Regions from separate parts of the Erwinia sp. AC075 genome, predicted to be linked through region 3. Evidence: predicted binding sites of a transcription regulator. Region 3 holds the regulator's gene; each other region holds the start of a gene.

Region 1 (11,646 bases), 1.6 Mb from region 3:
TAAGCTGTTATCCCGCCACGAGCTGGATGCCTCTGATTTTAAAGAGTAGTTTTTTTGTGCCGCTTCACGGCTGAGATATGTTAGCTTAAGCACGCTGAAAAAGAGACAGACCGCGCAGCGGGAGCTGTCCGTTGCACGTATACTGAACAGAGATTACTCTCCGGCCGCGGAGAGAATGAAAAGGGTCTGCCATGAAAAAGATTGATGCCATAATCAAACCGTTCAAACTCGACGATGTGCGTGAAGCACTGGCCGAAGTAGGGATTACTGGAATGACCGTGACTGAAGTGAAAGGCTTCGGTCGTCAGAAAGGACACACCGAGCTTTATCGTGGTGCGGAATACATGGTCGATTTTCTGCCGAAGGTGAAGATTGAGCTGGTTATCGCTGACGATATCGTCGATACCTGCGTCGAAGCCATCATGCGTACCGCGCAGACCGGCAAAATTGGCGATGGCAAAATCTTTGTCTTTGATGTGGCACGCGTGGTGCGTATTCGTACCGGCGAGGAAGACGAAGAAGCGATCTGATTTTTCGCCTCTCCCGTCTGGCCCATCACATCGCCGTCCTTTACAGGGCGGCGATGTCGTTTCTGGCTGACCGATCACAGCACCTTGTGCGGACCAAACACTTCGTAATGGATGCGGGCGCTGTCAATGCCCAGCGTCACCAGCTGTTGCGCCACCTGCTGCATAAAGCCTAACGGCCCACAAAGGTAGTAATGACCTGTCGGATCGCTAAGCTGGCTCTCCAGCGGCAGTAAATTCATCACGCCGGCGCTGTCGAAACGTCCGGCATCCTGCGGCAGCGGATCGCGATACCACAGGTGCTGCGAAAAGTTGGGCAGACGTTGTGCTGAAGCCGCCACTTCCTCACCAAACGCATGCCTGTTGCCATTATCGGCAGCATGGAACCACTGCACGCGGGCAGGATGCTGCTGAGAGGCCAGCACATCCAGCATCGCCAGCATCGGCGTCTGGCCGACGCCGGCGGAGATCAGGGTGACCGGTGTCTCAGGAGAGACGGCCAGCAAGAAATCACCCGCCGGTGCGGCCAGTCTCAGCTCATCACCGACCTGCGCATGCTGGTGCAGCCAGCCAGACACCGTGCCGCCCGGTTCATGGCGCACCGCAATGCGATAATCCCGGCCATTGGGCGCGCGGGTCAGCGAATACTGGCGTATCTCCTGATTGGCAAAACGCTTATCTTGCAGCCAGACGCCAAGATACTGACCCGCCTGATAATCCGCCACCGGCTGACCATCGGTTGGGCTGAGAATAAAGCTTTTGATCACCTCGCTTTGCGGCTCAATGGCGCTGATGCGAAACGCCCTCGGCGTACGCCAGCCGCCCACTTTTTCCTCGGCCTGCTGATAAAGCTGTTCTTCCCGCTGAATAAACACGCCCGCCAGTACACCATAGGCTTTGCCCCAGGCATCCAGCACCTCGTCGCCCGGACTGAGCATTTCATCAAGGGTTGCCAGCAGATGCTGGCCGACAATCTGATACTGCGCGGGCTGAATGGCGAAGCTGGTGTGCTTCTGCGCAATCTTTTCCACGGCGGGCAGCAGGGCAGCCAGATTGTCAATATTGCTGGCATAGGCGCAGATGGCGTTAAACAGCGCTTCACGCTGATTGCCGTTGCGCTGATTGCTCATATTAAAAATCTCTTTCAGCTCGGGGTTATGAGTAAACATTCGGTCATAGAAATGGGCGGTCAACGCCGGGCCGGTCGCCAGCAGGGCAGGAATGGTGGCTTTCACAGTGGCAATGGTTTTTGCGTCTAACATAGGTGAACTCCCTTGAGGGCTTAAACATGCATTTTAAATGCATCTTATAACTTATAAACACGCATTGTAAATACACCTTTAAGTGGCGGGGGCATCATTTGGTTAGGCAACCCTCGCCAGTCCTGAAGCCAATCGATTGCGTAAAAAGGGCGCTTTGTGGCTACCCCTAAGCAGGTAAAACAGTTTACACTGTTGGCCTTCGCCCAAACGGGCCGATCGATACCGATTATTTTGTTAGCTGAGTCAGGAGATGCGGATGTTAAAGCGTGATATGAATATTGCCGATTATGATGCCGAGTTATGGCAGGCAATGGAGCAGGAAAAAGTGCGTCAGGAAGAGCACATTGAACTGATTGCTTCTGAAAACTACACCAGTCCGCGTGTTATGCAGGCGCAAGGTTCTCAGCTGACCAACAAATATGCCGAAGGCTATCCGGGCAAGCGCTACTACGGTGGCTGTGAGTATGTGGATATCGTTGAGCAGCTGGCGATCGATCGTGCGAAAGCGCTGTTCGGTGCCGATTATGCGAACGTGCAGCCACACTCAGGTTCCCAGGCGAACTTCGCCGTCTACACCGCGCTGCTGCAGCCGGGCGACACCATTCTGGGGATGAACCTGGCACACGGTGGTCACCTGACTCACGGTTCCCCGGTTAACCTGTCGGGTAAGCTGTATAACGTCGTGCCTTACGGCATCGATGAAACCGGCAAAATCGATTACGACGATCTGGCGGCGCAGGCACAGAAGCACAAGCCAAAAATGATCATCGGTGGCTTCTCCGCGTACTCCGGTCTGTGCGACTGGGCGAAAATGCGTGAAATCGCTGACAGCATCGGTGCCTGGCTGTTTGTTGATATGGCGCACGTTGCCGGTCTGATCGCAGCGGACGTTTATCCTAACCCACTCCCGCATGCACACATCGTTACCACCACCACCCACAAAACCCTGGCGGGTCCGCGTGGCGGCCTGATCCTGGCGAAGGGCGGCGACGAAGACCTGTACAAGAAGCTGAACTCCGCTGTCTTCCCTGGCGGCCAGGGCGGCCCGCTGATGCACGTGATTGCCGGTAAAGCGGTCGCACTGAAAGAAGCGATGGAGCCTGAGTTCAAGGTGTACCAGCAGCAGGTGGCTAAAAACGCTAAAGCGATGGTTGAGGTGTTCCTGGAGCGTGGCTACAAAGTGGTTTCTGGTGGCACGCATAACCACCTGTTCTTGCTGGACCTGGTTGACAAAAACCTGACCGGTAAAGAAGCGGATGCCGCGCTGGGTCGCGCCAACATCACCGTTAACAAAAACAGCGTACCAAACGATCCGAAGAGCCCGTTTGTGACTTCAGGTATTCGTATTGGTTCTCCTGCGGTTACTCGCCGTGGCTTCAAAGAAGCTGACGTCCGCGAGCTGGCTGGCTGGATCAGCGACATTCTGGACAACGTCGCGGATGAAGGCACTCAGGAACGTGTGAAGAAGCAGGTTCTGGAAATCTGCGCACGCTTCCCGGTTTACGCATAACGTTGCGTTACCCCTTTCCCTCGCGAAAGGGGATCCGGAACACATTAACGGGACAATACTGTCCCGTTAATTGATCTTAGGCCTGACCTCTGAGAAAGTAGCGCGCACTTTTGTCGGAGGGAACATGGCGATTCGTTCAGCTTACTGGCTCGGTCTGGGCTATTTCACGTACTTCTTTGCCTATGGCGTCTGGCTTCCTTTCTGGGGAGTGTGGCTGAAAGACTCTGGCCTGCAGCCAGAGAAAATTGGCCTGCTGCTGGGCTGCGGCATGATCGCCCGATTCCTCGGCAGCCTGATCATCGCCTCAAGAGTCACCAATCCTTCGCAACTGATTACCGCGCTTCGCCTGCTGGCGGTGCTGGCGTTATGCTTTGTGCTCAGCTTCTGGATCAGCACTTCGTGGATCTGGCTGCTGCTGGTGATGATTGGCTTCAACCTGTTCTTCTCGCCGCTGGTTCCGCTCAGCGATGCGCTGGCAGCGACCTGGCAAAAGCAAATTTCAATGGCCTATGGCCCGGTTCGCCTGTGGGGCTCGCTGGCGTTCGTTATCAGCTCGGCGCTGACCGGCGTGCTGGTCAATGCTTTCTCTTATCAGGCGATACTGGTGATGTTGTGTATCGGCGTTGCCGCGATGTTTGCTGGCATGCTGTTACGGCCATCCGTGCTGCCTACAGGCAATGCGAAGCAGACCGAAACGGCCGGATGGGCTGACTGGAAGCGATTGCTGCAGGAAAATGCCGTCTGGCGGTTCCTGCTGTGCGTAACGCTGATGCAGGGCGCGCATGCCGCCTATTACGGCTTCAGCGCCATCTGGTGGCAGGAAGCCGGCTACTCAGCCAGCGTTGTCGGCTATCTCTGGTCGCTGGGCGTGGTGGCCGAAATCATTGTCTTTGCCTCCAGCAACCGACTGTTCCGTCGCTGGGGCGCGCGCGACCTGCTGTTGCTGTCAGGGATTTGTGCGCTGGTACGCTGGAGCCTGATGGCATCAACCACCGCGTTACCCTGGCTGATTGTGGCGCAGATCCTGCACTGCGGCAGCTTCACCGTTTGTCATCTGGCGGCGATGCGTTTTATTGCCACGCGCGAGGGAGGAGAGGTGATCCGTCTGCAGTCGGTCTATTCGGCGCTGGCGATGGGTGGCGGTATTGCGGTGATGACCATGATTTGCGGCGTGCTGTTCCAGCATCTGCACGGCGGCGTCTTCTGGGTGATGGCGATGGTGGTGATACCTGCGCTGTTCCTGCGACCGAAGGTCGGCTGATCACGACTCCAGCAGCTGCCGGATGCGCTGCTGCTGATGAGGTTGCAGCGGCAGCTCGGCATGAATTAACGGCGGCGAGTAAAGGGGAAGCGGTGTGGCGTACGGAGTAATCACCAGCGCAATGCCCTTAGGCGCACTGCTGCGTTGATACTCGGCCACATCCAGGTATTTGATATTCAGTGGCAGCAGCGTCAGCTCGCGCACCTGTTGCTCAACTTCCCGCTCCAGCGCCTCATCCTTGCCGGTAAGCAGCAAAACCTGCTTCTCCTGCAGCGCACTTTCCTGCATCAGCCAGGCGCCAAAAATTATCGCAATCAGCCCCATCTCTTCCTGCGAGAAGGTCAGCTGATACTGCTGCTCGAATTCCGCTACCGCGGCCTGGGTGGTCCGCAACAGCTTTGGATACAGGCGGGTCACTTCCTCAGTCAGGCTATTATCAATGCCGACACCAAACAGCGAGCGTTCCAGCGCCTGGGCCAGATGGGTATAAAGCTGGTCGGCCAGCCCCTTATCATCACTGAAGCGCATGCCCGAAAGCTGCTGAAAGCGATCGATTAACTGGCGCACCGCGTCCAGCAGTTGATGTTCATAATCATGGTGGGCATCATCAGCGCTGGGTGCGTGCATCTGACTGAACAGCAGGGCAAACAGCCAGGTTTCACTGCCATCGGGGGCCGTTTTGCAGCGTTTTTGCCAGTGACGAACCACTTCCTCCGCCACCTGATGTTCGATTTTTGCCGCCAGCCAGCTTTGCTGCGCGTCATTGAATTCCGTGCGTGATTGCCGGCACAGTGAATGCTGCATCAGCAGTTGCAAGAATTGGCGATCCCGCTCGGTGAACTGGCGTGCGAGCTTCTGGCCGCAATGTTGCACCAACGCCAGAAGGTTTCGCTCATCATAAAGCACCTTCTCAATCTGCTTCTGTTTAAGCTGCTGCTTAACGTGCGGGGCAAAATGTTGCTTCACAAAATCCGGTGTCAGCCGCAATGCCCGACGTAACCAGTGAAACAGGCACAACCGCTGGTCCAGTTCCGCACCGCTTATCTGCCACTTCCCCGCGGCATCCTGATGCAGGGCGAGGCGGTGATAGCGCTGGATTTCTGCTTCGACCTCCGCTATATCTTGCCGGGTAACCGACCGATCCACCCCGTTAATCTGACTCATCACCTCAAGAGTCACGGGAAGTTCAGGGAGATAAAGCAATAAAAGCAGATGACAATGACGCTGCGGACTGGAGAAAGCTGAAGGCTCGGGTGAGGGTAAACTCATCGTCGGCAATCCCAGTGAAAAGTAACATCGCTAAGCATAGCGTGATTGCTGCCGGTGGCAGCGTGGTGCGGCCAGTTTTATTTATAGCTTTCTAGGCAGGTCACAGAATTTTTGCCTGAACAGCAGAGGGAATTGAATTTGTTACATTATAACATTATTGTTGGGCGGCTAATCGGGGCATTATGCCTGTGTCTGGCACCGCACGCGTGGGCCCATCCGCACAGCTTTATTGATATGCAGGCAACGCTAGTGCATCAGGACGATAAGATCACTGGCCTGAAAATGCATTGGGTGATGGATGAGATTACCTCGGCCGATCTGCTGTACGACGCCGGTAAGGCCAAACCCGATTCAGTAGTCTGGAAAAAGCTGGCGGCAGAGGTGATGGCCAACGTGCTCGGACAGCATTATTTCAGTGAGTTCTGGCATCAGGGCAAACCGGTGAAGTTCGATAACTTACCGCCGGAATACCATCTCTCCAGGCAGGGAAACAAGGCGGTGCTGGACTATGTTTTACCGCTGGGCGAACCGCAGCCGCTGGCCAGCCAGACGTATGTCTTTACCACCTTTGACCCGAGTTACTTCGTTGATATGTATTACGATTCCGAAAAGTCCCTGCACATTCCCCCTGAGCTGGCGCAGCGCTGTACCTTCACCCTGAAAACGCCGAAACCGGATGCGTCGATGCAGGCCTATGCGCTGTCGCTGGATAAAGCCGACGCGCCGCCAGAGGATATGGATTTGGGGCAACAGTTCGCGCAGACGGTGACCCTGACATGTCAGTAAATGCCATAACTTCCCGGCCGCAACGTGGCTGGCTGCAAGCGTGGCCGCTCTATGTTGTGCTGCTGCTGTTTATTGCCGCAGGTTTCACGGTCTGGCAACACTGGCCGCAGATCCTGTTGCAAAGCATTCTGTGGCAGAAAACGCTGCATCAACAGATGACCGTGTTGCTGCAGCAGGTGGCCAGCCATCCGCATCAGGCGGGGTTGGCGCTGATGGGATTCAGCCTGATGTATGGCGTGCTGCATGCGCTGGGGCCGGGGCATGGCAAGGTGGTGATCGCCACGTTTCTTGCCACGCATCCGACGAAAGTCAAAACCAGTTTGCAGCTGACGCTGGCCGCGGCGGTGGTTCAGGGCGGGGTGGCCATCCTGCTGGTCACCGTGATGCTGGTGGTGCTCGGCCTCTCATCCCGCCAGCTGCATCTCAGCAGTTACTGGCTGGAGAAGGGCAGTTATCTGATGGTCGCCGGACTGGGCCTCTGGCTGTGCTGGCGCGCGCTGCGCAAAATCTGGCAAGCCTTACGGCCCTTGCCAGCGATGAGGATTCAACGGATCGTGCCGGTGGGGCATCAACACAGCGACAGCTGCGGTTGCGGGCATCAGCATGTGCCGGACAGCCAGATGCTGGATAAAGCGGTCAATGGCAAAACCAAAGCGATCGTGGTGCTTTCGATGGGACTGCGCCCTTGTTCCGGGGCAATCATGATGCTGCTGTTTTCAAAAGTGATTGGTGTTTATGGCTGGGGCGTGCTGTCGGCATTGGCGATGGCGGTGGGGACGGCGTTAACCGTTTCGGCGATGGCCTTGCTGGTGCAGGTTTCCAGAGCGCTGGCGCTAAAACTCAGCCGTGGCGCCTCTCCTGCGGGCTGGCAGAAAGTCGGCTGGTCAGGATTGTCGTTGGTGGGAGGCGTGCTGCTGGTCGCGGTCGGCATCATGCTGTGGCTTAGCGCCACGCCGGCGATGTCCGGCGGCATAAGACCAATGTTTTTAGGCTAATCTGAAAGCAAAAAAGGCGGAGCTGAGCTCCGCCTTTTTGTCACTGAACGGTCCCGAACGGGAACCTAGCGCTTCAGCGCTTCGCTCAGTTCTTCACGCATGTTAGCCAGCATCGCTTTAACGACGCGTGGGTTGCCCGCAACAATGTTGCCGGAAGTCAGGTAACCGTGTGCACCAACAAAGTCAGTCACCAGGCCGCCTGCTTCACGCACCAGCAGTTCACCGGCCGCGAAATCCCATGGCTTCAGGCCAATTTCAAAGTAACCGTCAACACGGCCAGCCGCCACGTAGGCCAGATCCAGGGCAGCAGAACCGCTACGACGGAAATCCGCACACTGGGTGAACAGCTTGCCTACGATGTTGATGTAAGGCGTGGCGTGCTGCTTCAGCTTGAATGGGAAGCCGGTTGCCAGGATGGTGCCATCCAGGTCGCGAGCGGTGCTGCCGCGCAGGCGGTAACCGTTTAACTGCGCGCCCTGTCCACGAACGGCGCTGAACAGCTCATTGCGCATTGGATCGTAAACGACGGCGACTTCAGTGCGGCCTTTAATGCGCACGGCGATAGAAACAGAGAAATGAGGAAGGCGTTTGATGTAGTTAGTGGTGCCATCCAGTGGATCGATAACCCATTGTACATCCTCGTCTTCACCGGCTAATTCACCACTCTCTTCGGTAATAATGGTGTGCTTCGGATAGGACTTGCGAATCACCTCAATAATCAGGCGCTCAGCGTCGCGATCAACATTGGTAACGAAGTCGTTGGTGCCTTTCTGGCTCGCTTCGACAGCGTCCGGGGTTTCGTAATTCTTGACGATTAAATTTCCGGCCTTGCGCGCAGCGCGCACGGCAATGTTGAGCATTGGATGCATCGTTATCTCTCACTGGATGTTAAAGAACGGGAAAACGGCGCGGATTATAGCAGGGAGATCGTAAAATGTCCTGAAAATATGATAGCATCCTCAAATTATCTCACTGACCTGAACTCCTATGCTGCAAAACATCCGAATCGTGCTGGTTGAAACCTCTCACACCGGCAACATGGGATCCGTCGCCCGCGCGATGAAAACCATGGGACTGACCAACCTTTATCTGGTTAACCCTCTCGTCAAGCCTGACTCCCAGGCTATCGCCCTGGCGGCGGGTGCCAGCGATGTGATCGGCGAAGCCCACATTGTTGACACCCTCGATGAAGCCCTGGCCGGCTGTAGTCTGGTTGTTGGCACCAGTGCCCGCTCCCGTTCGCTGCCGTGGCCGATGCTGGATCCGCGCGAATGCGGGATCAAAAGCGTGCAGGAAGGTCAGCAGGCGCCGGTCGCGCTGGTCTTTGGCCGCGAGCGCGTGGGTCTGACTAATGAAGAGCTGCAGAAATGTCACTACCACGTGGCAATCGCCGCTAACCCGGAATACAGCTCGCTGAACCTGGCGATGGCGGTGCAGATCATCGCTTATGAAGTGCGTATGGCGTTTTTACAGTCGCAGGAAACCGTGCAGCCAGAGTACGAAGAGTCGCCATATCCGCTGGTCGATGACCTTGAGCGCTTCTATCAGCATATGGAACAGATGATGACCCACAGCGGCTTTATCCGTGAAGGCAGCCCTGGCCAGGTGATGAGTAAAATGCGTCGCCTGTTCACTCGAGCCCGCCCGGAGCGCGATGAACTGAATATTCTGCGCGGCATGCTCTCTTCGCTGCAAAAGCCAAAGGGCGAAAAGTAGACTATTTTACCCCCCGGTTTGCGGGGGTAATAGTTGACTAAAACGGTTGGTTAAATAGTTGAGTGTTTTACTAGGTTAAATACTTGACCAATTTAGTCGGGAATGGCAGACTTCAGGCATATTTTGTTAACACCCAACCAGGGTAATTACTGAGGTCGTTTACGCCATGAGACTGACATCCAAAGGCCGTTATGCCGTTACTGCTATGCTCGACGTTGCACTTCACTCCCATCAGGGGCCTGTGCCGTTAGCTGATATTTCAGAACGTCAGGGCATCTCCCTGTCTTATCTGGAGCAGCTGTTCTCACGCCTGCGCAAAAATGGCCTGGTGGCTAGCGTACGTGGTCCAGGCGGTGGTTACCTGTTGGGTAAAAGCTCTGACGCGATCGCGGTCGGTGCCGTGATTACGGCGGTTGACGAATCCGTTGATGCGACTAAGTGTCAGGGTAAAGAAGGCTGCCAGGGTGGCGAACGCTGCCTGACTCACGTGCTGTGGCGTGACCTGAGCGAGCGTATCAGCGACTTCCTGAACAACATTTCACTGGCTGAGCTGGTTAACAACCAGGAAATCCTGGAAGTGGCTGACCGTCAGAACAATACTGAAAAAGCGCGCGTGTCCAATGGCCGCGTGCATGAAACCATTAACGTCAATCTGCGTGCCTGATTGTCGCTAACGCGAACCTGTCTCCTGTCGTTCACCGGTTGATAGTTTCAGCCGGTGGCGGCAGGGTGATAACCTTATCGGGTCGCATTGAATGACTTACATTTAGCATGATGTATGGAGTTCAAAAGCAATGAAGGTTCCGATTTACCTTGATTACGCTGCAACCACCCCTGCCGATCCTCGCGTAGCCGAGAAAATGATCAAGTGCCTGACGCTCGACGGCACCTTTGGTAATCCCGCATCCCGTTCTCACCGTTTTGGCTGGCAAGCCGAAGAAGCGGTGGATATCGCCCGTAATCAGGTGGCCGAATTAATTGGCGCCGATCCGCGCGAAATCGTCTTCACCTCCGGCGCGACCGAATCCGATAATCTGGCGATCAAAGGCATTGCTCACTTCTATCAGGAGAAGGGCAGGCACATCATCACCAGCCAGACCGAGCATAAAGCGGTGCTGGACACCTGTATTCAGCTGGAACGTGAAGGGTTCGAAGTCACTTACCTGGCACCTGCCAGCAACGGGGTGATCGACCTGGATCTGCTGCAGTCGGTGATGCGCGATGACACCATCCTGGTGTCGATCATGCACGTGAACAACGAAACGGGCGTGGTGCAGGACATTGGCAAAATTTCTGAGCTTTGCCAGGCGCGCGGTATTCTGTTCCATGTTGATGCGACGCAAAGCGTCGGTAAATTACCGGTCGATGTCACCCAGATCCCAGTCGATCTGATGTCATTTTCTGCGCATAAAATTTACGGCCCTAAAGGCATCGGCGGTCTGTATGTTCGCCGTAAACCGCGTATCCGTCTGGAAGCGCAGATCCACGGCGGCGGTCATGAGCGCGGTATGCGTTCCGGAACGCTTCCCGTGCATCAAATTGTCGGCATGGGGGAAGCATTCCGCATCGCTAAGCAGGAGATGGCTGGTGAAATGGCGCGCCTGAGCGCATTTCGCCACAAACTCTGGTCGGGCTTCAGTGACATCGAGGAAGTCTATCTGAATGGTGATTTGGCGGCGGGTGCGCCGAATATCCTCAACGTCAGCTTTAATTATGTCGACGGTGAGTCGCTGATTATGACGCTGAAAGATCTCGCGCTGTCGTCAGGCTCTGCCTGTACCTCTGCCAGTCTTGAGCCTTCCTATGTGCTTCGCGCATTGGGGCTGAATGATGAGCTGGCGCACAGTTCACTGCGTTTCTCTTTGGGCCGTTTTACTACCGAAGAAGAGATCGACTATGCGATTCAGCTGGTGCAGAAGTCGATTGGCCGCCTGCGCGAGCTTTCCCCGGAGTGGAAAGCATTCAAAGCTAACAGTCAGACAGCAACGACTTCTCGTTGAATTAGCAGCACTTTCCCTCTACGACTCTCCAACGGACTGAACACTTTTTCAGTCCGTTTGCTCTCATTTCTGCAAGTCTGATTAGACGAACGCAAATAAAGGTTTATTGTAGTGACCGACCGTTTTTAAGGACGGACCAAATAATAAACTCTAGAAGGAGCCATGCGATGACAACCACACCAATGAAAATAACACTGTCAACGGCAGCGGCGGATGCACGTTGGGGCGAAAAAGCGACCCTGACCAGCAATGACAGCGGGATGACCATTCATCTGACCGGCGGCGATGTGCTGGCAACTATCCAGCGCGCAGCGCGTAAA
Region 2 (7,915 bases), 1.6 Mb from region 3:
CGGTTTGGTGGACGGCAGGCACCGTATTGTGCGTCATTCGGGTTGTTATGAAGCGCTTGACCGCTTTCGCAGGGCTGTCGTAACCAGGTGAATGAGCCACTGCAGAGATATTAGCAATAGTCGTGCCAATTTTATAATTAATCATTAACACAATGATTTCTATAACAAAGATAAATGCGGGGTAACTGGAGTCAGCGCGTTCCGGACCTGATGGTCAAAAGAAACTGTCGCTGAATAGAAACGTTATTCGGATAAAACTCAGCGAGTGAGTGAAATCAATAACTTAGATGTCACTTATTGGCGACAGTGCCAACAGGCCACTGTCGCAATTTTGCAACAGGTGGGCAGAACGTAAAAGGGCAACCCCGGAGGGTTGCCCTGTAAACCCGACTTAGCCGAGTTGTTTGCGCGCGTTACGGAAGATCCGCATCCACGGGCTGTCTTCGCCCCACTCTTCCGGGTGCCATGAGTTGCTCACCGTACGGAACACACGTTCCGGGTGCGGCATCATGATGGTCACGCGACCGCTTTCGTTGGTCACCGCGGTAATACCGTTTGGTGAACCGTTAGGGTTCGCCGGGTACTGCTGAGTCACCTTACCGAAGTGGTCAACGAAGCGTAATGCCACCAGACCTTTGTGCTCCAGCGTCGCCAGATGCGCATCATCACGCACTTCCACGAAGCCTTCACCGTGCGATACCGCAATTGGCATACGCGAACCCACCATGCCTTCCAGCATCAGTGATGGGCTTGCCGCCACTTCCACCAGGCTGAAACGGGCTTCAAAGCGCTCGGACTGGTTGCGCACAAAGCGCGGCCAGGCTTCGCTTCCCGGCACCAGTTCGCGCAGGTTGGACATCATCTGACACCCGTTACAGACGCCCAGTGCCAGCGTTTGCGGACGGTGGAAGAAGGTTTCGAACTCATCACGCACGCGGGAGTTGAACAAAATCGACTTCGCCCAACCTTCGCCTGCGCCGAGCACGTCACCATAAGAGAAGCCGCCACAGGCAACCAGCGTCTGGAACGCTTCCAGACCACGGCGTCCTGCCAGCAGGTCACTCATGTGCACGTCAACCGCATCAAAACCGGCGCGGTGGAACGCGGCCGCCATTTCAACGTGGGAGTTAACGCCCTGCTCACGCAGCACGGCAACTTTCGGACGCGCACCGGTCGCGATGTATGGCGCGGCGATATCTTCTTCTGGCTTAAAGGTCAGCGCCACGTTCAGGCCGGGATCCTGGTCGTTTTTCTTGGCCTCGTGTTCCTGATCGGCACAGGCCGGGTTATCACGCAGACGCTGCATCTGCCAGGTGGTTTCTGCCCACCAGGTACGCAGCGTGGTGCGGCTTTCGCTGTACACCGCAGAGTCGCCAGAGGTGATCACGAAACGATCGCCCTGAACGGCCTTGCCAAGGACGTGCACACAGTCAGCCAGACCGTGTTGAGCAAACACCTGCTCAACCTGAGCACGGTCTGCCGCAGCCACCTGAATCACGGCACCCAGCTCTTCGTTGAACAGCGCGGCCAGTGAATCGTTACCCAGCGCAGCGATATCCGCTTCAACACCGCAGTGACCGGTAAAGGCCATTTCAGCCAGCGTGACCAGCAAACCACCGTCTGAACGGTCGTGGTAAGCCAGCAGTTTGCCATCCGCCACCAGCACCTGCATGGCGTTGAAGAAGCCTGCCAGCTGCTGCGCGTCACGCACGTCTGCCGGCTTGTCGCCCAGCTGACGATAAACCTGTGACAGCGCCGTGGCGCCCAGCGCATTGATGCCTTTGCCGAGGTCGATTAACAGCAGCGCGTTATCCTGCTGCGGCTGCAGCTGAGGCGTTACGGTGCGGCGCACGTCTTCCACGCGGGCAAACGCGGTGATCACCAGCGACATCGGTGAGGTCATTTCACGCTGTTCGGTGCCGTGCTGCCAGCGGGTTTTCATCGACATGGAGTCTTTGCCCACCGGGATAGTAATGCCCAGCGCCGGACAAAGTTCTTCGCCAACCGCTTTCACCGCTTCATATAAACCGGCATCTTCGCCCGGGTGACCGGCTGCGGCCATCCAGTTAGCCGAAAGCTTGATGCGCTTCAGCGAACCAATCTGCGTAGCGGCAATGTTGGTCAACGCTTCACCCACCGCCAGACGGCCGGATGCGGCAAAGTCCAGCAGGGCAACCGGCGCACGTTCGCCCAGCGCCATCGCTTCACCGTAGTAGCTGTCGAGGCTGGCCGTGGTCACCGCACAGTTCGCCACCGGGATCTGCCACGGGCCAACCATCTGATCGCGCGCAACCATACCGGTAACCGAACGGTCGCCAATGGTCACCAGGAAGGTCTTCTCAGCGACCGCAGGCAGGTGCAGAACACGGTTCACCGCATCCGCAACCGTTATGCTGTCGCGGATCAGCGGCTCACCCTGCGCTTTCAGCGTGGTGACATCGCGGGTCATTTTCGGGGTTTTACCCAGCAGCACGTCCAGCGGCATATCGATAGGCTTGTTATCGAAGTGGCTGTCTTCCAGAGAAAGATGCATCTCTTCGGTGGCTTCGCCGATCACCGCGAATGGCGCACGTTCACGCTTACAAAGTTCGGCAAACAGTTCCAGCTTCTCTGGCGCAACCGCCATCACATAGCGTTCCTGGGACTCGTTACACCAGACTTCCAGCGGGGTCATACCCGGTTCGTCGTTAAGAATGTCACGCAGGTTGAAGCGACCGCCGCGCTCGCCGTCGCTGACCAGTTCAGGCATCGCGTTAGAAAGACCGCCTGCACCCACGTCGTGGATAAACAGAATCGGGTTGTCTTCACCCAGCTGCCAGCAGCGGTCGATCACTTCCTGGCAACGACGCTCCATTTCTGGGTTGTCGCGCTGTACCGAAGCAAAATCCAGATCGGCATCAGACTGGCCGGAAGCCATGGAAGAGGCTGCACCGCCGCCTAAACCAATGTTCATCGCCGGGCCACCCAGCACGATCAGCTTGGCACCGACGGTGATTTCGCCTTTCTGCACATGGTCAGCACGGATGTTGCCGATGCCGCCAGCCAGCATGATTGGCTTGTGGTAACCGCGCAGCTCCACGCCGTTATGGCTGTTGACCTGCTCTTCATAGGTACGGAAGTAGCCATTCAGCGCAGGACGACCAAATTCGTTGTTGAATGCCGCGCCGCCCAGTGGGCCTTCGGTCATGATATCCAGCGCGGTGACGATACGGTCAGGTTTGCCGAAGTCTTCTTCCCACGGCTGTTCAAAACCTGGGATACGCAGGTTAGAAACCGAGAAGCCAACCAGACCCGCTTTCGGTTTCGCGCCACGTCCGGTTGCGCCTTCATCACGGATTTCACCGCCTGAACCGGTTGCCGCACCCGGCCATGGCGAAATCGCCGTCGGGTGGTTATGGGTTTCGACCTTCATCAGAATGTGCGCTTCTTCCTGATGGAAGTCGTACAGCCCTTTTTCTGCGTCCGCATAGAAACGGCCCACCTGAGAACCTTCCATCACCGCGGCGTTGTCTTTATAGGCAGACAGCACGTGGTCCGGGGTCTTCTCCATGGTGTTTTTGATCATCTTGAACAGCGATTTTGGCTGCTGCTCGCCGTCGATAATCCAGTCGGCGTTGAAGATTTTATGACGACAGTGCTCGGAGTTCGCCTGGGCAAACATATACAGCTCGATGTCGTTCGGGTTGCGCCCGAGTTTTTCAAAGGCCGCCAGCAGGTAGTCGATTTCATCATCGGCCAGTGCCAGACCCAGCTTACGGTTGGCTTTATCCAGCGCGTCACGGCCTTCACCCAGCACGTCGACGCTTTGCAGCGGAGCAGGCTGGTGATGAGCAAACAGCTGTTCAGCCTGGCTCAAATCGCTGAGGACCACTTCCATCATGCGGTCATGCAGCAGCGCAGCCAGCAACGACCACTGGGCGTCGGTCAGCTGTGGGGCCTTAACATAGAAAGCCAGACCGCGCTCCAGACGAAGCACCTGAGGCAGATCGCAGTTGTGCGCGATGTCGGTGGCTTTGGACGACCACGGCGAAATGGTTCCCGGACGTGGTGTCACCAGGATCAGGCGCCCTTCCGGCGTATGTTCCGCGAGAGAGGGACCGTACTTCAGCAGGCGCTGTAAACGGGCTTTTTCATCAGCAGCCAGAGGCGTGCTGACGTCAGCAAAATGGACGTACTCAGCGTAAATGTCACTCACCGGCAGGTGAGCGTCCTGAAAGCGGGCCAGCAATTTAGTAATACGAAATGCCGACAAAGCGGGCGAACCACGCAGAATTTCCATCATCAAAGATCTCTCGTCTTCGAAGCGCCGGGCGACGCTTCTTTGGGCGCAACAGGGAAAGCGGGCGGTATTATAGAGAATCCCCACCGGTTACGAAACCGTTTGCGCAGAATAAATCGCACCAGGGAATTGGCTGAAATTCACACAATTCAGGTTGAATTCAGTTGCGCAGGGGCACCGAGTTGCGCAAAATGCCCCACGCTCAGGAACCATTATAGACATCAAATACTGCCGTTACAGACAGAACCTGAGAGCAATCGAGAGATAACCATTTGAAACGCCTGAAAATTAATTATCTTTTCATCGGCCTGGTTACCGTGCTGCTTGCGTTGGCACTGTGGCCATCGATCCCCTGGTACGGGGGTCAACAGGACCAGATAGAGCAGATAAAATCACGGGGAGTTTTGCGTGTGAGCACGTTAACTTCCCCGCTGACTTACTACACCATTAATAAAGCCCCAGCCGGAATGGACTATGAGCTGGCGAAACGCTTCGCTGATTATCTTGGCGTGAAGCTGCAGATCACCGTCCGGCAAAACCTCAGTGACCTGTTTGACGACCTGGAAGATGATAAAGCTGACGTGCTGGCCGCAGGCTTAATTTACAGCGGCGAACGTCAATCGCGCTTTCGTACTGGCCCCACTTATTACTCCGTATCCCAGCAACTGGTTTACCGGATGGGTAAGCCACGGCCAAAAAACCTCGGTGAGCTGCATGGCCGACTGACCGTCGCCTCCGACTCTGCCTACCTTTCCACCCTGCGCGGCATTAAGCAGAATCAGTATCCCGATCTGGATTGGGCGATTTCGACCGATCAGAGCCCGAACACCCTGTTGGAAGCGGTGGCCGATGGCAAACTGGATTACACGGTGGGGGATTCCGTGTCGATCGCCCTGCTCCAGCGCATCCATCCGCAGCTGGCGGTCGCCTTTGATATTACCGATGAAGAGCCGATTACCTGGTATATGCAGCGCGATCAGGACGACAGCCTGAATGCAGCGATGCTCGACTACTTTAATCAGATGGGTGAAGAAGGCGCGATGGCCCGTCTGGATGAGAAGTACCTCGGCCACGTGGGGACCTTCGATTATGTCGATACCCGCACCTTCCTGCGCGCCATTGATGGCACGCTGCCGGATATTCGCCCGCTGTTTGAAAAGTATGCCAGCGAAATCGACTGGCGTTTACTGGCGGCGATTTCCTATCAGGAGTCGCACTGGAATCCTCAGGCAACCTCCCCGACCGGCGTGCGCGGCATGATGATGCTGACCCGCAACACGGCTGAAAGTCTGAACGTCAGTGACCGCACCGATCCCGAGCAAAGCATCCGTGGCGGCAGTGAATATCTGGTGCGAATGATGGAAAAAGTGCCGCAAACCATCCCAGACGATGAGAAGATTTGGTTTGCTCTGGCGGCCTATAACATGGGTTATGCCCATATGCTGGATGCCCGTAAGCTAACGGAAAAACAGAAGGGAAATCCGGATAGCTGGGCAGATGTGAAGCTGCGTTTGCCGATGCTGAGCCAGAAACGCTATTACAGTCAGACCAACTATGGCTATGCCCGTGGTCAGGAAGCCTATAACTACGTGGAAAACATCCGGCTGTATCAGATAAGCCTGGTGGGCTATTTGCAGGATCAGGAGCGGAAGCTGGCACAGCAGGCGGCTTATGAAGCCGAGATGGGGGAAGGCTATCCGGCTGTGGCCCCTAAAATTGCGCTGAACTAACGGCATTCAGGGGCAACAGACCGCAACTCACTGGTCGTCTTCGGCAGCCTGCTCGCGTTGTTGCAGGCGCAGTGCCTTTTTTTCTGCGCGACGGTGACGGAAGAAATCACTCAGCATGCCCGCGCACTCTTCCGCCAGCATCCCCTCTTCCACCTTAACCTGATGGTTCATGCCTGCGTGGCCCAACACGTCGATCAGCGATCCTGCTGCGCCGGTTTTCTCATCCCTTGCGCCAAACACCAGCCTGCCGATCCGTCCATGCACCATCGCCCCGGCGCACATCACGCAAGGCTCCAGCGTGACGTACAGCGTGGTGTCCAGCAGCCGGTAGTTTTCCAGCACTTTCCCACCCTGACGCAGCGCCATAATCTCGGCATGCGCAGTGGGATCATGGTGGCCGATCGGGCGGTTCCAGCCTTCGCCAATCGCCTTATCGCCCTGTACCAACACCGCACCGACCGGCACTTCACCCTCTTCCCAGGCACGACGCGCCAGCATCAGAGCATGGCGCATCCAGAATTCATCGCTTACTTTGTCGCTCACCTGAGTCTCCAGCTAAAAAACGCGGCACAGTATACCTGTTTTACTCAAGCTGTTGCAGCTCGCCCTGCGGCGTGACGCGCCAGCGGTGCTGGCAGAAGAACAGCAGCGGGTTATCCTGCTTACTGTCGCTGTAGCCGCTGTACAGCTGCAACGGCGTGCCGATCTTCTCTTCCAGCCGGGCCACTTTTTCATGCCCCAGGCAGCGCATCGACAGCACCCGGCCACCGAAACCGCGGCTCATCTGGCTGGCGATCAGCTTTACCTTCGGCAGGAAAGCCGAGTCAAAATAGACCTGCTCCACCAGCCGTTGCGGTGAACCGGTGATTAACCAGACGTCCGCATCCGAGCTGTTCAGATAGTCCGTCAGCCGTTGCTGAACCACCGGGAAGGCCGTGACGCGCTGACGGAACCACTGCGCAAAGGCATTTTCCTTCGCCGTCAGGCTTTCCTCGCTATGGCCAAAGGTGATCGACCACAGCAGCAGGCTCATCGGCCAGCGTGCCGCCCGTCCCTTTATCAGTAAACCGGCGCCAATCACCGGCAGCAACGGCACCACCAATAGCAGGTTCAACGGCTGGCGCTTCAGTAAATAGCGCATAAAGGTGCCGAACATATCCTGCTGATGCAGCGTGCCGTCTAAATCAAAAAACACCACGCGTCGTTCCTGACCAGTTATCAAAAATTACTCCTCAGGGTCATTGAATCCCATAAACCAGGCAAAGAGAAAACCGCAGACTACCGCGGCAAGCCACCCTGCGAGATAGAGCATTACCTTACCAGAGATGATAGTGAGCGCCAGCGGCAGACCCGAAATACCAAAAGTAATCACCGTCGCCACCTTGGCATAGCTGATCACCGCGCCGCCGACCGCACCGCCCAGACAGGCGGCAATAAATGGCCGGCCTAAAGGCAGCGTGACGCCGAAGATCAACGGCTCGCCAATACCCAAAATCCCCACCGGAAGCGCCCCCTTCACCAGCTTTTTCAGTCGCGCATTGCGGGTTTTCAGCAGTACCGCCAGTGAAGCGCCCACTTGCCCTACCCCGGCCATTGCCAGAATTGGCAGCAGCGCGTTGTAGCCATGCGCCTGAACCAGCTCGACATGAATCGGCACCATGCCCTGATGCAAACCGGTTAACACCAACGGCAGGAACGTGCCCGCCAGTAGCGCGCCGACCAGGATGCCACCGCGATCGATGGCCAGGGTTGCGCCGTGCGCAATCGCATCTGACATGATCCCGCCAAGCGGCTGTAATGCCACAATCGCCAGCGTTGCCGTGATAAGTGTAGTCAGAAGTGGGTTAAGGATCAGCTCCAGTGCTTCTGGCAGCCACTGCCGCAGCTTTTTTTCAATCCAGCACAT
Region 3 (11,646 bases):
GCAAAGATCACTTCTTCAACCGGGATTTCAACGCCCAAATCACCACGAGCAACCATGATGCCGTCAGACGCTTCGAGGATCTCGTCGAAGTTGTTCAGGCCTTCCTGGTTTTCGATTTTAGAGATGATCTGAATGTGCTCGCCGCCGTGCGCCTTCAGGTGCTCACGAATTTCCAGCACGTCTGAACGCTTACGGATAAAGGACGCGGCCACGAAGTCCACGCCTTGCTCGCAACCAAAGATCAGGTCACGTTTGTCTTTTTCAGCCAGTGCAGGCAGCTGGATAGAAACGCCCGGCAGGTTAACGCCTTTGTTTTCGCCCAGGTCACCGTTGTTCAGCACTTTACAGACCACGGTGTTTTCGGTGACTTCAGTCACTTCCATACCGATCAGACCGTCATCAACCAGCACGGTGTTACCGATTTTCAGATCGGCGGTAAAGCCTGCATAAGTCACTGCGACGCGAGAATCATTACCAATCACTGACTGGTCAGTGGTGAAGGTAAAGGTCTGGCCGGCTTTCAACGAGGCATCGTTGCCGCCTTCCAGTTTCATGGTGCGGATTTCAGGGCCTTTGGTATCCAAAAGGATAGCCGCCTGATGTCCGGTCTTACTCATCACGGCACGCAGATTTGAGATACGTTTACCGTGTTCTTCGTAATCGCCGTGGGAGAAGTTAAGGCGCATTACGTTCATGCCTGCATCAAGCAGGTTGGTCAACATTTCTTCGGATTCGGTTTTTGGACCGATAGTACAAACGATCTTAGTCTTTTTCATGACGAGTTATCTATTAAGTTGTGATGGATGAGAAAAGCGAGATCCCGGGAGCTGGAAAGCGCCGGCTAAGAATTCGTGCCTGAAAGGCGAACTGCGATACAAAATAAGAATAGGTGACTGTGGTAAAGCGTGCAGGGGAAGTTGAGACGCGGTTTCAGCGCGCGCGCAAGAGTGCGTTGCGCAACATGCTATCGTTTTTGCTATAGGGTCAACCATACGCTGAAACCATTCAAGTGAAACAACGTTGCACATTATAGTAGTTAAGTTGGCGAAAACCAATTAAAAAGCAGTAGGGAGTGTGGCAAAGGTTGCGATAGATCAGCTTGTTGCGCAAAAAAGGAGACGGGTGTTTTTAGGATTTAACGCAGAGTAAGGCGAGATGGTGCGTTCTAGAGGACTCGAACCTCCGACCCCTACCATGTCAAGGTAGTGCTCTAACCAACTGAGCTAAGAACGCGAAACTAATGGTGCGTCCGAGTGGACTCGAACCACCGACCCCTACCATGTCAAGGTAGTGCTCTAACCAACTGAGCTACGGACGCACTGTGGTGCGTTCTAGAGGACTCGAACCTCCGACCCCCACCATGTCAAGGTGGTGCTCTAACCAACTGAGCTAAGAACGCACTGATTGCTGTCTTGGTAACAGCGGGGACGAATATTAACGACAGCCTCAACGACTGGCAAGCGGAAATCTGCTTTTTTCTTCGCGACTGCTGCGCAACTGTGCGAAGCGCAGCAATTTTGAACATCATCGGCAGAAAATCGCCGAAAAATTAATGTGCTGCGCGCGCCAGAATCACCGCTGCCGGTTGTTGTTGCAGACGTCTCATCCGCCACACCATCATCACTGCCGCAGAGGTCAGGCCGATAATAAAACCGATCCAGAAACCGGCTGGCCCCATGCCTGGCACTACCCAGTCGGTCATCGCCAGAACATATCCGCACGGTAGGCCGAGTATCCAGTAGGCAATAAAGGTGATGAAGAAGATCGACCGGGTGTCCTTATAGCCGCGCAAAATACCGCTACCGATCACCTGGATAGAGTCAGAGAACTGATAAATCGCTGCCAGCAGCATCAGATGAGCGGCAAGGGTGATCACTTCCGGGTTATCGGTATAAAGAAGGGCGATATGTTCACGGAAGGTGACGGTGAACAGCGCGGTTATCAAGGCCAGCGACACGCCAACCGCCTGCGCAGTCCAGGCAGAAACCCGGGCCGCTTCAGTTGAGCCCTGACCCAGGCGGAATCCAACCCGGATGGTGGTCGCCACACCCAGCGAAAGCGGCAGCACGAACATCAACGAACTGAAGTTCAGTGCGATCTGATGGCCCGCCACTTTGACGATGCCCATGGGGGAAACCAGCAGGGCAACCACGGCAAACAGCGTCACTTCAAAGAACAGCGCCAGTGCCACCGGCAGGCCGAGCTTGAACAGGCGCCAGAGAACCGCATGATCGGGACGGGTGAAGCGATCGGTCAGGCGGATATCACGCATCGATCGTGCGCGGCTGACCCAGTACTTCATGGCGATAAACATCACCCAGTAGACCGAAGCCGTTGCCACGCCACAGCCTACGCCGCCGAGCGCCGGCATGCCGAAATGACCATAAATGAAGATATAGTTAACCGGGATATTCACCAGCAGACCAATAAAGCCCATCACCATGCCCGGTTTGGTTTTAGACAACCCTTCGCACTGATTGCGCATGACCTGGAAGAACAGATAGCCCGGCGCACCCCATAGCAGCGCATGCAGATAGCCGACAGCAATCTCGGCCATTTTCGGGTCGATATTCTTCATCGAACGGATAACAAATCCGGCGTTATACAGCACCACCATGATCACGATGGAGACTACGCCAGCCAGCCAGTAAGCCTGGCGAACCTGATAAGCCACGCGATCGCGTCGGCCAGAGCCGTTAAATTGCGCAACGACAGGCGTAAGTGACAATAACAGACCATGGCCGAAGAGAATGGTAGGCAACCAAATAGACGTGCCCACGGCGACGGCGGCCATATCCGTGGCGCTCACTGCGCCGGCCATAATGGTATCAACAAAACCCATAGCGGTTTGCGCAACTTGCGCAAGGATCACCGGGATTGCCAGCGCTAATAATTGACGCGCCTCTGTCAGGTACTTCTGCACTTATACACCTATTGAATTAACTGGAGGAAGGGGCTCTGCGAAGGCAAAAAACGTTATTTTGGCGAATTATCAGCAGGGCAGGCCGCACAGTGTAATGATCGCAGAGGAAATAGCCAATGATTCGCGTTAAGAATAGCTCTTCATGTCACGCTAAATCATCCGGTTGCATTTGGTTTTCTCACTTAGCCAGGGCAAACTAGCGTAAGAATTCAATTATTGAGGCCATGACTATGTTTACCGGTATTGTGCAGGGCACCGCAGAGGTGCTGGCAATTGAAGAGAAACCTAATTTCCGCACGCATATCGTCCGCTTACCGACTGAATTGTTGCCGGGTCTGGAATTGGGCGCATCTGTTTCTCACAATGGCTGCTGCCTGACGGTAACTGAAGTGCAGGGCGATCGCGTCAGTTTTGATTTGGTTAAAGAGACACTGCGTATTACTAATCTTGGCGACCTTAACGTCGGCGATACGATTAACGTTGAACGTGCGGCAAAATTCAGCGATGAAATTGGCGGTCATTTGATGTCCGGGCACATTATGACCACCGCAGAAATCAGCAAAATAATTACTTCTGAGAATAATCGCGAAATCTGGTTTAAGCCGCAGGACGCTCAGCAGATGAAATATATCCTTCATAAAGGCTTTATTGGCATTGATGGGATCAGTCTGACGGTGGGTGAAGTGACTAAAACTAAATTCTGTGTCCACCTTATTCCTGAAACGCTGGCGAGAACCACGCTGGGCGCGAAACGTCTGGGCGATCGGGTAAATATTGAAATCGATCCTCATACCCAGGCGATTGTCGAAACCGTTGAACGGGTACTGGCTCAACGTGAAGCGGCTCTGCTTGCTGCGGCAGCCTCAGAACTTGATGAGTAGCCCATAAAATAAAAAAGGCTGACAATTCATCCTGTCAGCCTTTTTTTTATCTGGGTGATCTTAATGCGGGACGCGTAAACCGCCCTCAACCCCATGGGTAAAGACCACCTGCCACAGTTGAATATCGCGGGCGCGGAAAGCGCCGGCACAGGCATTCAGGTAATAGACGAACATCCGTTTAAAACGCTCACCGTATTTTTCTGCCAGCTGGGGCCAGGCCGCGAGGAACCGCTCGTGCCATGCCATCAGAGTGGTGTCATAGTCCTGACCAAAGTTGTGCCAGTCTTCCATAACGAAATGCGGCTCGTGCGCTTCAGAGATGTGGCGTACTGAAGGCAGACAGCCATTAGGGAAAATGTACTTATTGATCCAGGGATCAACATGTTCATTGGTCTTATTGGCACCGATGGTGTGAAGCAGGAAAATACCGTCAGGTTTCAGATTGCGGTTTACCACGTCAAAATAGGTGGCGTAGTTTTTAGGTCCAACATGTTCAAACATGCCTACGGAAGATATGCGGTCAAACTGCTGGTTTAAATCGCGGTAATCTTGCAACAGAATAGTGACATCCAGCCCTTCACATCGCTCTTGAGCCATTTTCTGCTGTTCAGCAGAGATAGTGACGCCAAATACGCTGACACCGTAATTTCTGGCGGCATATTCAGCCAGTCCGCCCCAACCACAGCCAATATCCAGCAGTGACATGCCTGGTGCTAATTGCAGTTTATCGCAGATCATTTTTAATTTAGCATTCTGTGCTTCTTCCAGCGTTTGCGCTTCTTTCCAGTAGCCACAGGAATATTGCATATGATCATCAAGCATCAGTGAGAACAGATCGTTACCCAGATCGTAATGCTCTTTACCGACAATCCAGGCGCGTTTTCGTGATTGCAGATTGGTTAATCTGGCGGCAGCTATTCTGAGCGTATCTTTAAAGTGGTGGGGGAGTTGTTGATCGAGTTTGGCGACCAGAACGCGATGGAAAAACATATCCAGATTTTCGCATTCCCACCAGCCATCCATATAACTTTCGCCCAATCCCAGTGAGCCCTCTTGCATCACGCGCTTGAAGAACTCCGGATTTTTAATCTGGATATCCCAGGGGCGTGTGCCGTTGACCTCAATATCTGCATTGCGTAGCATTTCCTGGACGATTCGATACCAATGATCCTCGACCAGGCTCACTTCTTCTATACACGATGAACTCATAGCTTCTCCATCACCCTGTGTGATTGAAACCTGAGAAATAGAATAGACAATTTCTACAGGATTTGAGAACACGCACGGATAAACCGTACGCCTGATATCCGGCGTTACAGAGGATTGTTAAGAATAGTGCCTGCAGAGTTGCGCAACGAATGCCGCGCGGGATAACACCTTGACCACCTTGTCAGGACTCAAAAAATTGCGACGAACTTGTTATTTTGTGTTGCCTGAAATGAGTATATGCTCACGCCAGGCAATATTCAATTGTTTATTGTTAGGGTGCTAACCAATTGGAATCAAGCTGTTAGCGACCGCTGTGCGCGTCCGCCAGAGCGAGCTTTTCCGCCTTCGCCCGTTGTAAAATATAGCCGATTCCTGCCAGAACAACAGTCGAGATCATCACCAGCGAGGTGGTGAACAGCGAAGTGCTGATAAATGTGGAAACAATCAGACTGGCGATGCAGCACAAACCCAGTTGCAGCGTGTTCTGCAGGGCAGCGGCTTTACCACTCGATTGCGGGAAAGGTAAGAGGGCATTCGACACGACAATCGGATAAATCGCACCGTTTGCTAACGCCATACCGCAGAACGGCAGCAATAACGCCACCATAGACGGATCTTCAATCTGCGCGGCGATAAAAAAAGCCACAATGCTGAGTGAATAGATTGCCAGTAACCAGGGCAGCAGGGAGCGGCCTTCAGTGTGTTTCAGCAACGTGCGGCAGCCGAAGCCGCCAATCAAAAAGGCCAGCGTCTGAGGCACGTAGCTCAGCCCAATGTCACCGGGAGACATGCCAAGATTGCCAAGAATGAAGGGCGAACCGGTCAGCCAGGCAAAGAAGCTGGCTGAACAGGCGGCATAAATCAGCACGTTACCGCTGTAAACCGGCGATTTTAACAGGCTGAAAAAGCCCATTTTCTTCACGCCATCCACCACCGGCTTCTTCACCGTTGGCGCGAGGAACAAGGTGGAAATCAGCAGCACCACCGCGACCAGCAGAAGCGCGACAAAAATGGCGCGCCAGCTGAAATGGTTGAGTAACCAGGCGCCCAGTAACGGCGCGAGCGCAGGCGAGAGTGCCACTAACGGCATGATGGAGGCGAATACGCGATTTGCCTGGCTGGCGGAATAGCGGTCGACAACCAGTGCCTGCCAGCTGACGGCAGCGGCACAAATCCCCACCGCTTGCACAAAGCGCAACGCCAGCAGGGCAGCAGCAGAATCTACCCACCACATCGCGCCACAACTGACGGCGAACAGACTCAGACCCATCAACAGCACAGGCTTACGGCCAATACGATCCGACAACGGACCCCAAAACAGCTGGGCGATGGCAAAACCCGCCAGGAACAGGCTGAGGCTGGCGCTGATGATCCCGGCATCGGTTTGCAGGTCTTGTTGCATGGCACCAAAGGCAGGCAGGTACATATCGGTAGCGAGGAAACCTGCCACGCTTAACAGCGCCAGGTAAACAATAAATCCTTTCGAAGGCATTCTTTTGCTCTTTATTTGTGATGAACGAAACGCCGCAGAGTGTAATCGCGTGCCATACAGCTTGTGAAACGGTAATATTTGCAGGTTGCGTTCAAAAATATTGCAGGCAGATTATGTGGTCAGAACATTCCCTTGAAGTGGTTGATGCAGTTGCCCGCAGCGGCAGTTTTACCGCTGCCGCCGCAGAGCTCCATCGCGTACCCTCAGCCATCAGTTATACCGTGCGGCAGCTGGAGGAATGGCTTGCCGTGCCGTTGTTTGAGCGTCGCCACCGTGATGTGGTGCTGACCGATGCGGGACGGGTATTTATCCAGGAGGGCCGCAGTGTCATCAAAAAAATGCTAGCCACCCGACGGCAGTGCCAACAGGTCGCTAACGGCTGGCGAGGGCAAATTAATATCGCCGTCGATCGCATCGTTAAATCTCAGCGCACCCGACAGCTGGTAGTCGACTTTTATCGGCACTTTCCGGATATGGAACTGCATCTGTCAGCAGAAGTATTTAACGGCGTCTGGGATGCGTTGGCCGATGGGCGGGTGGATGTTGCCATCGGCGCGACACAGGCTATCCCGGTAGGTGGCCGCTTCGCCTTCCGCAATATGGGCGCGCTCAACTGGCGCTGTGTGGTCGCCGCGGATCATCCGCTGGCACGTCAGCACGCAGAAACCAGTGAAGAGGCCATTGGCGAATGGCCTTCACTGGTGCTGGAAGATACCTCAAGAGCCTTGCCGAAACGCACCACATGGACGCTGGATAATCAGCGGCGGTTGGTGGTGCCAGACTGGGAAAGCGCGTTTGACTGCCTGCTGGCGGGCTTGTGCGTGGGGATGGTGCCGGGCCATCTGGCGCAACCGCTGCTGCAAAAGGGCGCTTTGCATGAACTGACGCTGGAAGGCGGATTTCCGGACAGTCCGTGCTGCGTGAGCTGGTCTGAGCAGCAGGCTTCACCGGCGCTGAGCTGGTTGCTGGATTATCTGGGTGACAGTGACACGCTGAACAGTGAATGGCTGAAGGAAGAGCCCTGAGTCAACATAGTGTGCCGAGGGAGAATTCGCCCTCAGCACTGAGCGGGACTAGCGGCGATAGTCCAGGAAGGGACCATCGGCAACCGAACGGCGTTCGATCAACGTAGGATGTACTTCAATCGTCTGCGGTTCTTCACGCTTGCTGGTGATACGATCTAACAGCATATCGAAGGCGGTTTCGCCCAGCTGTTCTTTTGGCTGGTGAACCGTGGTCAGGGCCGGTGTGAAGTAACGGGCGTTGCGTACGTTATCGTACCCGATCACCGATATATCCTGCGGAACGCGCAGGCCCATCTCATCAGCCGCACAAATTGCGCCCATCGCCATCACATCGCCACCGCAGAACACCGCCGTTGGACGCTGCTTCTGCGAGAGGATTTGCTGCATCGCCTGGTGACCTGATTCAGGTTCGAAATTGCCCTGAACCAGCCACTCGTCACGCAAGGTAATCCCCGCTTCAGACAATGCTTTCATAAATCCGGCAAGACGGCCACCGCCGGTGTTACGCTCCATCTGACCGGGTATGACACCAATATCTCGATGCCCACGGTCGATCAGATAACGGCCAGCCAGATAACCGCCTTCAAAGGCGTTGTCTTCTACCGTATCGGTAAAGTCACCGCGCGATTTGCCCCAGTCCATCACCACCATAGGAATATTGCGGTTATCTTCTAGCATGGTGATCAGCTCGTCCGGGTATTCGGAACACATCACCAGCAGGCCATCCACGCGTTTCTGCGCCATCATCGACAGATAGGCCTGCTGCTTGGCAAGATCATTGTGGGCGTTACCGAGGATCAGCGTGTAGCCTTTGGCAAAACAGCGGTTTTCAATGGCTTCAATAATTTCGGCGAAATAGGGCGCCTCGCTCGAAGTAGCCAGCAGCCCGATGGTTTTGGTGTGATTCACCTTCAGACTACGGGCAACCGCGCTGGGTGAATAGTGGAGCGCCTTAATGGCGGCCCACACGGCTTCCCGCGTTTCTTCTGCAACGAAACGGGTCTTGTTGATGACGTGGGAGACGGTGGTGGTGGACACCCCGGCTTGCTTTGCCACATCTTTAATTGTTGCCATGAAATAACTACTCCTGCGCCTATCTTAACTGTTTGATAAGCCTGTTGTTAATCGTTTGCCTGGTGAGATCGAAAACCTGACGTCTGAAGTCGTTTTTTAGTTGCTGTCCGGAGTCGTCAGGAAGGAAAAAGCGCTGATTAAAGACCGCTAAACACCTTAAGGTGCGGGCCGTTGCGCAACAAAAAAAGAATTCTAACAAGGCTTGGCAGAGAAAACGAGATTTTTACCGTCAAGTATGGGAAAATTGATGGCATCATAAACTGTAGGGCTATTTAGGATTAAAAATGGATACCGATCTGAAGTTCTCTTTACTGACCACGGTTTGCGCACTGTTGATGATTATGGCGTTTAGCTTCACCGCGATTATGCATTAAGTGCAAACAGGGCCGGTCTGACGATCGGCTCTGAGTATTTCCGCTATCGAATGGTTTTTGGCGTCATCATCCGGCGGGCACCAATATAGTGGCGCTGCCAGTAATCATCTGCCAGAGCGCTGACCTGAATATCCTTGCCAGTACGTGGCGACTGAATAAACTTCCCACCACCCAGATACACGCCAACATGATCTGCCGTCTCGCGCCCGTTAATGCGGAAGAAGACTAAATCGCCTTTCTCCAGCTCATCACGCTTTATCGAAGCCGCATCATGCAGGTGATACATCTCATTCGCCGTGCGCGGGATTTTAAACTTCACTAAATCCTTGTAGGCATACCACACCAGGCCGCTGCAATCGAAGCCGGTTTTAGGCGACGTTCCGCCCCATTGGTAAGGTTTACCCAGCTGGCCCATCAGTTTGGTCATCGCGGTTTCACGGGCTTTTTGATAGCGGGCGCGGTGAGCTTTACTTAACTTTAATGGCGCAGAAACAGAGTCTGACGTCAGCTCTTCAGCAGTATCGACAACCTTGCCACGATGGCGGCCATAGCGTTTTTTTCCGGCGTTTAAGGTGGTTTTCTTTTTGTATTTGCTGGAGTGCAACGGGGCAGTCTGAACAGAGGCGGTTTGCAGCGAAGGTTTCTTTTTAAGCTTCAACTTTTGTACTGAGGTTAAGCGAGATTTTTTGCTGGTGGATTCTTTAACTTTTTTGGTGCTGTTGGCTTTAACCGGTCGGCGTTTACGTCGCTCATCCTCTCGGGCAGGCGTGCCGCTATCTGCCTTATGATGATTTGCATTAATAGGGGCATGTGGCGATGCGTGCGCCATATTGAAAAACAGCTGGGCAAAGGCCAGCATGAAGAGCGTGATAAGTAAACGCATCGTTACCATTAACAGTTTGTGCTACGACCAGAGGCCACAGCTTGCCAGAAACAGGGAGTTCTGCCTTTCAGCAGCGTCATTTTGCAATTCTAATCTAACTCATTAACAAAAGGTAAGGTCTTTTTTGTTTCAATGATACAGAGCAAGTAAAAACTGTAAAAATTAGCCAAATCAGCTGTTTATCTGCGCAAAACCTGTGCTTTTCTCATGCATTAATCCAGCGAAAGCAATAGGAAAATGTTATTTTAACGCTATCGCCTGCACGCTGGCGGCTCTGAGGGCGTGCCCAACTGTTAAAAAATGTCGTTTTCATCGGGCCCGCACAGTCGCTACAATAAATAGACACGAAGTATCCGATTAAGGAAGCCATTTATGAGTACTATTGAAAAAATTGAGCGCCAGATAGCAGAAAACCCGATTCTGCTGTACATGAAAGGCTCACCAAAACTGCCAAGCTGTGGCTTCTCTGCCCAGGCCGTTCAGGCACTTTCAGCCTGTGGCGAGCGTTTTGCCTACGTTGATATTCTGCTGAACCCAGAAATTCGTGCTGAGCTGCCTAAATACGCCAACTGGCCAACCTTCCCACAACTGTGGATTGACGGTGAACTGGTCGGCGGTTGCGACATCATTATTCAGATGTACCAGCAGGGTGAACTGCAGCAGCTGATTAAAGATACCGCGCAAAAATACCCTTCTGACGCCGCTGAATAAGCCCGTCAGAAGCAGAAAAGGCAGGCGTGATGAGCGCCTGCCTTTTTTTATGCTTATTTTTGCTGCTGCAGAAAAGCGTTAAGCAGATCGGTGAAATCTCCGCCTTGTTGCTGATCCTCAGCCATCTGACGGCAGAAGGTGGCAAGGGCGTGAAAAAGCGGCTCGTCGGGCAATTCGCGGCCATTTAACGTCGCAATCTCTTCCATTTCTGGCGCCCAGCGCCAGGCCTTGCTGTACATATCCGGAATAGCCTTGCGCAAACGCGCCAGCAGTGCCGGCTGGCTCGCCTCCATTTCCTCAAGCAGTGCTCCGGCAGCGCCCACCCGACTGGCGTTAATCAGCATCAGCGCAGACAGCAAGGTGATGCCTTTATTGATCCCGGCGTAGGACATTTTTAACGCCGACGCCGCGCCAGTCTGCGCCTGCATGATTTTGACCCGCAATCCGAACCTCTCCAGTTCCGCCAGAGAGTCAGCCCGATCGCCCGCAAACCAAAATTGCGGACTTTCATCTTCAGGGGACGCCGGCGGCAGACCGATAATCGCGCCATCGACAAACCCCGCGCGGGTAGGCGCAATCGTTGCGGCAACCCGTTTCAGGGTATCTTCACCGATGGCATTGCAGTCGACATAAAGGGGTTTGGTCTGGGCAGCACTCAGCAGAGGAGCCAGAAACTCCGCCAGCGTCACCGCTGAGGCGGGAGGGACGATAGAGAGGATGACATCGGCGCGCATCAATTCTTCCGCACTGACCGGCGTCATCCCAGCCTGTTTAGCGCGTTCAGCTGTTGCCTGGGAACGACCTTCGATTAAGGTCAGCACTTCAAGATGATGGTGGGTGAGCAGCCCGGCAATGGCAGATCCCATGGCACCGGGCGCAACGACAGCAATTGTTTTCATTCAGCATCTCCACATTAGGTCAGCAGAGTATGGCTGAAAGTTAGCAGGCTAGCTTTCTTCTGCGATCGGCAGCGGCCAGCCACCGAGGCGTTTCCAGCGGTTTACCAGTTCACAGAACAGGTCGGCAGTCTGCACGGTATCGTACAGCGCGGAGTGTGCCTGGCTGCTGTCAAAG

What was found. The regulator PurR, encoded in region 3, represses purine synthesis genes. The targets are predictions, from matches to a motif close to CANGCAAACGTTTGCNTG.
Region 1: glyA (serine hydroxymethyltransferase) is a predicted target of PurR. The motif match lies at 1,915-1,932, and genes of this name have one in related genera.
Region 2: purL (phosphoribosylformylglycinamidine synthase) is a predicted target of PurR. The motif match lies at 4,371-4,388, and genes of this name have one in related genera.

Annotation. Positions count from the first base shown of each region.
Region 1 is NZ_CEEDEU010000001.1:11,538-23,183, forward strand. Features, by position in the region: gene glrR (two-component system response regulator GlrR) at 1-49, shown strand, start outside; gene glnB (nitrogen regulatory protein P-II) at 192-530, shown strand; gene hmpA (NO-inducible flavohemoprotein) at 605-1,789, opposite strand; gene glyA (serine hydroxymethyltransferase) at 2,046-3,299, shown strand; gene AC0IXH_RS00060 (3-phenylpropionate MFS transporter) at 3,424-4,560, shown strand; gene csiE (stationary phase inducible protein CsiE) at 4,561-5,829, opposite strand; gene AC0IXH_RS00070 (DUF1007 family protein) at 5,983-6,615, shown strand; gene AC0IXH_RS00075 (nickel/cobalt transporter) at 6,606-7,610, shown strand; gene suhB (inositol-1-monophosphatase) at 7,676-8,479, opposite strand; gene trmJ (tRNA (cytosine(32)/uridine(32)-2'-O)-methyltransferase TrmJ) at 8,598-9,326, shown strand; gene iscR (Fe-S cluster assembly transcriptional regulator IscR) at 9,493-9,990, shown strand; gene AC0IXH_RS00095 (IscS subfamily cysteine desulfurase) at 10,121-11,326, shown strand; gene pepB (aminopeptidase PepB) at 11,494-11,646, shown strand, end outside.
Region 2 is NZ_CEEDEU010000001.1:16-7,930, reverse strand. Features, by position in the region: gene purL (phosphoribosylformylglycinamidine synthase) at 392-4,282, opposite strand; gene mltF (membrane-bound lytic murein transglycosylase MltF) at 4,552-6,009, shown strand; gene tadA (tRNA adenosine(34) deaminase TadA) at 6,037-6,552, opposite strand; gene yfhb (phosphatidylglycerophosphatase C) at 6,593-7,231, opposite strand; partial or broken gene AC0IXH_RS00005 (PTS sugar transporter subunit IIC) at 7,235-7,915, opposite strand, start outside.
Region 3 is NZ_CEEDEU010000001.1:1,617,939-1,629,584, reverse strand. Features, by position in the region: gene pykF (pyruvate kinase PykF) at 1-776, opposite strand, end outside; tRNA gene AC0IXH_RS07625 (tRNA-Val) at 1,157-1,233, opposite strand; tRNA gene AC0IXH_RS07620 (tRNA-Val) at 1,242-1,318, opposite strand; tRNA gene AC0IXH_RS07615 (tRNA-Val) at 1,323-1,399, opposite strand; gene AC0IXH_RS07610 (MATE family efflux transporter) at 1,550-2,923, opposite strand; gene AC0IXH_RS07605 (riboflavin synthase subunit alpha) at 3,154-3,804, shown strand; gene cfa (cyclopropane fatty acyl phospholipid synthase) at 3,865-5,013, opposite strand; gene punC (purine nucleoside transporter PunC) at 5,315-6,505, opposite strand; gene punR (DNA-binding transcriptional activator PunR) at 6,619-7,530, shown strand; gene purR (HTH-type transcriptional repressor PurR) at 7,579-8,604, opposite strand; gene cydH (cytochrome bd-I oxidase subunit CydH) at 8,889-8,978, shown strand; gene AC0IXH_RS07575 (C40 family peptidase) at 9,022-9,861, opposite strand; gene AC0IXH_RS07570 (Grx4 family monothiol glutaredoxin) at 10,234-10,572, shown strand; gene AC0IXH_RS07565 (NAD(P)-dependent oxidoreductase) at 10,626-11,471, opposite strand; gene rnt (ribonuclease T) at 11,520-11,646, opposite strand, start outside.